Synechococcus sp. PCC 7335: one gene and its partner. The protein of the gene in region 1 interacts with the protein of each later gene in a pairwise test. Links are inferred from orthologs where the notes say so. Each region holds a gene or a part of one and is shown on either strand. Other genes may lie near its edges. The genes, in order: uvrB and uvrA.

Evidence for each region.
Region 2: the proteins of uvrB (region 1) and uvrA interact in binary tests that used the Escherichia coli proteins (3 or more experiments, as listed by UniProt). The link is inferred for Synechococcus sp. PCC 7335 from one-to-one orthologs.

The regions. Positions count from the first base shown.
Region 1 is NZ_DS989904.1:1,428,647-1,431,921, forward strand. What follows is about bases 227-3,178. They hold uvrB (excinuclease ABC subunit UvrB), read right to left. Parts: upstream 2,748-3,178; coding sequence 705-2,747; downstream 227-704. Other genes in these bases: S7335_RS06360 (chemotaxis protein CheB), read right to left, coding at 227-310. In the rest of the region: more of S7335_RS06360, read right to left, coding at 1-226; S7335_RS06370 (GH116 family glycosyl hydrolase), read left to right, coding at 3,231-3,275. UniProt on the Escherichia coli protein: The UvrABC repair system catalyzes the recognition and processing of DNA lesions. A damage recognition complex composed of 2 UvrA and 2 UvrB subunits scans DNA for abnormalities.
Region 2 is NZ_DS989904.1:2,279,349-2,283,171, forward strand. What follows is about bases 1-3,500. They hold uvrA (excinuclease ABC subunit UvrA), read left to right. Parts: upstream 1-324; coding sequence 325-3,300; downstream 3,301-3,500. Other genes in these bases: codA (cytosine deaminase), read left to right, coding at 1-59; S7335_RS09840 (HEPN domain-containing protein), read right to left, coding at 3,301-3,500. In the rest of the region: more of S7335_RS09840, read right to left, coding at 3,501-3,705; S7335_RS09845 (nucleotidyltransferase domain-containing protein), read right to left, coding at 3,702-3,823. UniProt on the Escherichia coli protein: The UvrABC repair system catalyzes the recognition and processing of DNA lesions. UvrA is an ATPase and a DNA-binding protein. A damage recognition complex composed of 2 UvrA and 2 UvrB subunits scans DNA for abnormalities.

The DNA of each region.
Region 1 (3,275 bases):
TCAGATGCTCAGCGCGATCAACTAAGACAAACTGCCGATCTTGCAATAGCATGTTCTTCCCAGGCGGCATCACGTACACCATGCCAGCCTCTACAGGCATCTCTTCGACCACCTGACGCACCTGCATCGCTGTCTTGCGCTGCAGAATTTCACTCATCATGCTACGAAAATCTGGCGAAAGATGTTGAATAACTACAAACGCCGCATTCGGATGATCAGAAAGGTTTGAGAAGAACTCTTCTAGCGCCTGGATACCTCCGGCTGAGGTACCAATCCCAACGATAAAGAAATCTGAGGATGAGACTGTCATACTGGGAAGAATTGTCGACGGTAGCTAGGCTTACTATTATCGCTTATTACTAATATCTCTTATATGCTTAAAGAGTGAGTTCTATCGCATATCAATTGTATCGATATATGACAACACATCACGGTTGATTGAGATTGTTGGATTTAATTTATTATTAAGAACAAATTACATAGATGTAGTCTTAATGAAAGCAGTACTTTTTGTCCAATGATATCGATTGATAGTCCAACGATGTCGGTGTAAATGCGCAGGTATAAAATACTGCTATGTCGGTATAAAATCTCTATTTATGAAGTGTCTGTGCTTATGAAATTTCCGTCGAAGCTTCTTAGCATTAGAACTGTGCATGGTAGACACTCCTCTGATTGGAAAGGTATTAAAGAAGATAGGCTTTCTAACTGACTTCTTGTTTGTCTAGCCTAGAAGGCGATTTGTGTTTCCCCAGCAGGCGATCGCGCAAATGTTTAATCCGATCTCGAAACTCACTAGCCTCTTCAAATTTCAATTCCTTCGCTGCCTGTTTCATCTTTGTCTCTAACTGACCGATCAGCGCCGGAATATCTTCTAACGCTAGCTCATCGCTATGACTAACAGCTTGTTCTAATTCTTCAGCATTAAGACGACGCGAAACATCCAAGAAAGAGAGAATAGAGTTGGACTGACGACGAATCAACGCGGTCGGCGTAATTCCGTTTTTCTCGTTGTATTCAGCCTGAATGGCCCGTCGGCGCTCAGTTTCACCAATTGCCTGCTCCATACTCTCAGTCATATTATCCGCGTAGAGAATCGCCTTGCCTTCTATATGGCGAGCCGCACGGCCAATGGTTTGAATCAGCGATCGCTGCGCTCGCAAAAAGCCTTCTTTATCCGCATCTAGGATAGCCACGAGGGAAACTTCGGGTAGGTCTAGTCCTTCTCTCAATAGATTGACGCCTATGAGCACGTCAAATACACCGTTGCGCAAGTCTTGAATAATCTCGATTCGCTCAATTGAATGCACTTCTGAGTGAAGGTAGCGAACTCGAACCCCGTGCTCGTTAAAGTAGTCGGTAAGATCTTCGGCCATGCGTTTGGTCAAGGTAGTTACCAGAGTTCGCTCATCTTTTTCTGCTCGCATACGAACCTCACCTAGCAAATCATCTACTTGACCTTCGGAAGGTCGCACCATGATTTCAGGATCAAGTACGCCTGTTGGGCGAATAATCTGATCGACAACGTGTCCTTCAGAAAGACCGATTTCCCAGTCCCCGGGCGTCGCTGATACAAAGATGCACTGATTGACTTTATCCCAAAATTCCTCGGCCTTTAACGGTCGATTATCAGCAGCACTGGGCAACCGGAAGCCGTGCTCGATCAGCACTCTCTTGCGGGCCTGGTCGCCGTTGTACATGGCTCGAATCTGAGGCACAGTCACGTGAGACTCATCTACAGCGAGTAGCCAGTCATCATGTGGAAAATAGTCGAGCAGGCACTCTGGCGGCGCACCCGGTAGGCGACCCGCTAGATGGCGAGTATAGTTTTCGACGCCGTTGCAATAGCCAACTTCTTCGAGCATTTCTAGGTCGTAGCGAGTTCGCTGCTCCAACCTTTGGGCTTCTAGCAGCTTACCTTGACTCTCTAAAAATTCGAGCTGCTCTTTAAGCTCAGCTCGAATGCCTTTGCAAGCAGCCTCTAGCTTGTCATCGGGGGTAACAAAGTGACGGGCCGGATAGATATTTAGCGCGTCCATGCTTTGCAGCGTCGCCCCTGTCACCGGATCGATGTAGCGAATAGCGTCAATCTCATCGCCAAAGAACTCGACGCGAATCACCCGGTCTTCATAAGCAGGCCCAATTTCTAGCACGTCGCCTTTGACCCGAAAGCGACCGCGGCCCATTTCAAGATCGTTACGCGTGTATTGAACAGAAGCTAGATCGCGTAGTACTTGGCGCTGGTTGGTCTCTGCACCTACTCGCAGCGGAATCGAAGCGTTGAGATATTCAGAGGGAATCCCTAAGCCGTAGATACAGCTGATAGAGGCAACAACGATGACATCTTTGCGCTCGAAGAGTGATCTGGTAGCAGAGTGCCGCAGCATATCAATCTCATCGTTGATAGAAGATGTCTTTTGGATATAGGTATCGGTGACAGGGATGTAGGCTTCTGGCTGATAGTAGTCGTAGTAGCTGATGAAGTATTCGACGGAATTATCTGGAAAGAACTCGCGCAGCTCGTTGCATAGCTGAGCGGCCAACGTTTTGTTGTGGGCTAGCACCAACGTCGGTTTACCTACCTGATCGATAGTGCGGGCAATGGTGTGCGTTTTACCGGTACCGGTCGCGCCTAGTAGGGTCTGATACTCTCTGTTCGCTTTGAGGTTTTTTACAAGCTGCTTGATTGCTTGGGGCTGATCGCCTGCAGGTTCAAAAGGGGCTTGAATATTGAATTTCTTTGGCATGGATGAGAACAAGAGCGGCGGCAACCGTCAGGCTTTATAGCACTTAACCTGTCTTATGGTAGACGAATTAGCTAGCGGCGATCGCATCTTTCGATAGAGACCGCGATCGCTCAAGTGCAGAACAAATGAGAGCTAGTGCGTTCATAATAATACACAAGTACTAACTTCGCTATCTATGCCTAACGCTCTTTCAAGGCAACTCTATGCAAGCCACGGGTGCCAGACCGTTAAGGCTAAAATTTCTAAGGCCAAAATGTCAGGGAGAGCAACCCTGTCGTCTACGAACAAAACCAGACAGCTATCCATAAAGGAAAAGGCGTCTTTAGGAATAAGCTTTCGCTTACCATCTCTCCTAGAGAGATGGCCTCTATACCGTCATATATAGCTGGCAATAGTTTGGCGTAGTCGGATCGCTAAATATAGTTGGCGCAGTTGACAAAGCGTAGGATAATCCGGGGTGTTCTAGCGTGTAGTGTCCTATAGATGAAGCCCAGTGATCCTAGCTCTAAGATTCCGCAGTGCGTCTGG
Region 2 (3,823 bases), 850 kb from region 1 along the record:
GGCGGGTTTTGGTGGAGACGGTGCCGCCGGTGGTGAGGTGGGCTCGCAACGAGGGCTGAGCGGAGTCGAAGCCTGGCATAGCAATTTTGTACTGAGCGGAGGGACCATTGGCTTGGCTTAGTGGTCTATCATGAAGCAATGTTTTTGCGGGTTTTTGCGTAGACTGAACCTTGTCTGAATCTCTCATATTGCACCCTACTAATGCCTCCTTCAAAAAAGAAATCAAACCAGGATCAGTCCGCTACGAAAAGTACTGCCCAAGTAGAGAAGACTAAGAAGAAGACGGCAGCAAAGAAAACTGAGGGCCAGGAGGTCAGTGCGTCGATGCCGAAGAAGGCTAGGAAGGTTGCGCCAGCGTCGAATGGGCATGGGCCAATTGATCTATCAGTCAATTTATCGGATACGAAGAATTTGATTCGAATTAGGGGGGCTAGGCAGCATAACCTTAAGGATATAAATCTTGATTTGCCTAGAGACAAGATGGTTGTGTTCACTGGTGTTTCGGGCTCTGGGAAGTCTTCTTTGGCGTTTGATACGATCTTTGCGGAGGGTCAGCGGCGCTATGTGGAGTCGCTGAGTGCCTATGCTCGTCAGTTTTTGGGTCAAGTTGACAAGCCAGATGTGGATGCGATTGAGGGGCTAAGTCCGGCTATTTCAATTGACCAGAAGTCTACGTCTCATAACCCGCGTTCTACGGTAGGGACGGTGACGGAGATTTACGATTACCTAAGATTGTTGTATGGGCGCGCAGGGCAGCCTCATTGTCCTCATTGCGATAGATCGATCTCTCCACAAAGTATCGATCAGATGGTGGATCAGGTGATGGAGTTGCCAGATGGAACGCGATTTCAACTGTTGGCGCCGGTGGTCCGGGGAAAAAAGGGGACACATCAAAAGCTATTGTCTGCATTGGCGGCTGAGGGTTTTGTTCGGGTTCGGATAAATGGTGAACCGCGTGAACTGGGTGACAATATTGAGTTAGATAAAAACAAGAAACATGATATTGAAGTGGTTGTTGATCGCTTAGTGAAGAAGGACGATCTTCAAGAGAGATTAGTCGATTCTTTGGCGACTGCGCTAAAGCGCTCTGAGGGGATTGCGATTATTGATGTTTTACCGGCTCGACAGACGGAACAGTCGGAAAAGTCGGCGCCAGCAGTGCCAGAAGAGATTGTTTTTTCTGAGAATTTTGCCTGCCCAGAGCATGGCGCGGTGATGGATGAGCTATCACCTCGATTGTTCTCTTTTAATTCGCCGTATGGAGCTTGCCCAAACTGCCATGGGCTAGGAAGTTTGCAGCGGTTTTCTGAGGAGCTAGTGGTGCCCGATCCAAAGGTGCCGGTTTATGCTGCGATCGCTCCCTGGTCAGAAAAAGACAACACTTACTATTTCTCACTGCTCTACAGCGTTGGTCAAGCTTTTGGCTTCGAGCTACAGTCTACTTGGGCTAGCCTAGAAGAATCTCAAAAAGAAGTGATCTTGCATGGATCAAAAGAGAAGATCTACATAGAAACAGACTCTCGCTATGGTAGGAACAAAGGCTATCATCGCCGATATGAAGGGGTACTGCCGATGTTGCAGCGCCAATATCAAGAAGCCTCTTCTGAGACATATAAGCAGAAACTAGAGAAATACCTTGTCGATCAGCCTTGTGAAGTCTGCAATGGCACGAGGCTAAAGCCTGAATCGATCGCGGTGCGGATTGGTCCATATACGATTAAAGATTTTACGAGCGTTTCTGTACGAGAATGTCGTGAAAGAGTCTACGAACTAGTGGGTGAAAATGGCAAAGCACCAAAACTCACCGCTCGCCAGATGGCTATTGGCGATCTCGTCCTCAAAGAGATAAAAGCCCGTCTGACTTTCTTATTAGATGTCGGTCTTGACTACCTAACCTTAGACAGAACAGCCAGGACCCTTTCGGGCGGAGAAGCACAAAGAATTCGACTCGCCACCCAGATTGGCGCAGGACTGAGTGGTGTGTTGTATGTGCTCGACGAACCGAGTATTGGGCTACATCAAAGAGACAATGATAGATTGTTGAACACGCTTCAAAGACTCAAAGGATTGGGTAATACTCTGATTGTAGTGGAGCATGACGAAGACACGATGCGAGCAGCCGACTATATCGTTGATATTGGTCCTGGCGCTGGCATTCATGGTGGGCAAATCGTCGCTCAAGGCCAGTTAGAAGATATCCTCAACTGCAAAGCGTCACTGACAGGTGCCTACCTCTCTGGTCGTCAAAAGATTGATACGCCTGTCAAACGCAGACCTGGTAACGGACGCAGCATCCAAATTCGTAATGCCCACCTCAACAATCTTTGCAACATAGACGTCGATATTCCGCTGGGTAAGTTCGTTTGCATTACGGGCGTCAGTGGTTCTGGAAAGTCGACTTTGATTAATGAACTGTTGCATCCAGCCATTCGCCACTACTTCGGCAGCAAGATTCCGCATCCAGCAGAGATGGACCCGATCAAGGGATTAAAGGCTTTGGACAAAGCAATTGTGATTGATCAGTCTCCTATTGGCCGAACGCCCAGATCGAATCCTGCAACATATACTGGCATCTTTGATGTTGTTCGCGATTTGTATACGGAGACCATTGAGGCAAAGGCAAGAGGATACAAGCGCGGACAGTTCTCTTTCAATGTAAAAGGGGGACGCTGTGAGGCCTGCGGTGGCCAGGGTGTGAACGTAATTGAGATGAACTTTCTGCCGGATGTGTATGTGGTGTGCGATGTATGTAAAGGAGCGCGCTACAATCGCGAGACTTTGCAAGTGAAATATAAGGGAAAGAACATTTCTGATGTGTTGGAGACCACAGCAGAAGAAGGCTTAAAGTTCTTTGAGAATATCCCGAAGGCAGCGAGTCGATTGCAGACGATGGTGGATGTGGGCCTTGGCTATGTGCGGCTAGGCCAGAAAGCGCCGACCCTCTCAGGCGGTGAGGCGCAGCGGATGAAACTGGCCAGTGAGCTGGCTAGAAGATCGACAGGGAAAACGCTGTATTTGATTGATGAGCCGACTACAGGATTATCTTTCTATGATGTGCACAAGCTGTTGGATGTGGTGCAGCGTTTGGTAGAGAAGGGTAATTCGGTCATTATGATCGAGCACAATCTAGATGTGATTCGCTGCTGTGATTGGGTGATTGATCTAGGGCCAGAGGGGGGCGATCGCGGCGGCAAAATTATCGCTCAGGGCACTCCAGAAGACGTCGCTGCCACAGAAGGTTCGTATACTGGCAAATATCTGAAGGAAGTACTCAGGCAGCATCCGCCGCAAGAAGATTGATCATAGATCAAATCCCGTTCTCGTCAGATAATCCGAGACTTCATGTACGAATACTCGCGCCTGTTCTAACAATGCAGAAGCTAGCTTCTGATCTGGCTTTAGCATTTCGCCATGATCATTAACCTGCCGTTCGTCAAAAGCACGATGTAGACTGCGAGAGAATTCCTTCGCAAAGATCCCCGTCTTGACAAATTCACGATCAAATAAGCTCATAACACCGCTATGCTTAGAGGTACCCAAGCCGCGAGTTGCCAACAGGCCCAAAAGAGCGTAGAACATTGCATAGTAAGAACGATTAATGCTACCTCTGAAGGCAGTAGATCTTAGCAGTAACTCTGCCTCTCTCAGCGTTTCTTGAGCTTCATCTAGACGGTATCTAACCAACAAATGCAGCTGGTTGCTCATGTCACAACAATGCCTTCTTCAAAGACCTTAGTCAGTAGCGGACTAGCGCCTACTGCTTCTGTTTGTAGTTGTGCCTCCGTGACGACGAATGTAGAGATGACGCGATCATACTCAAAGC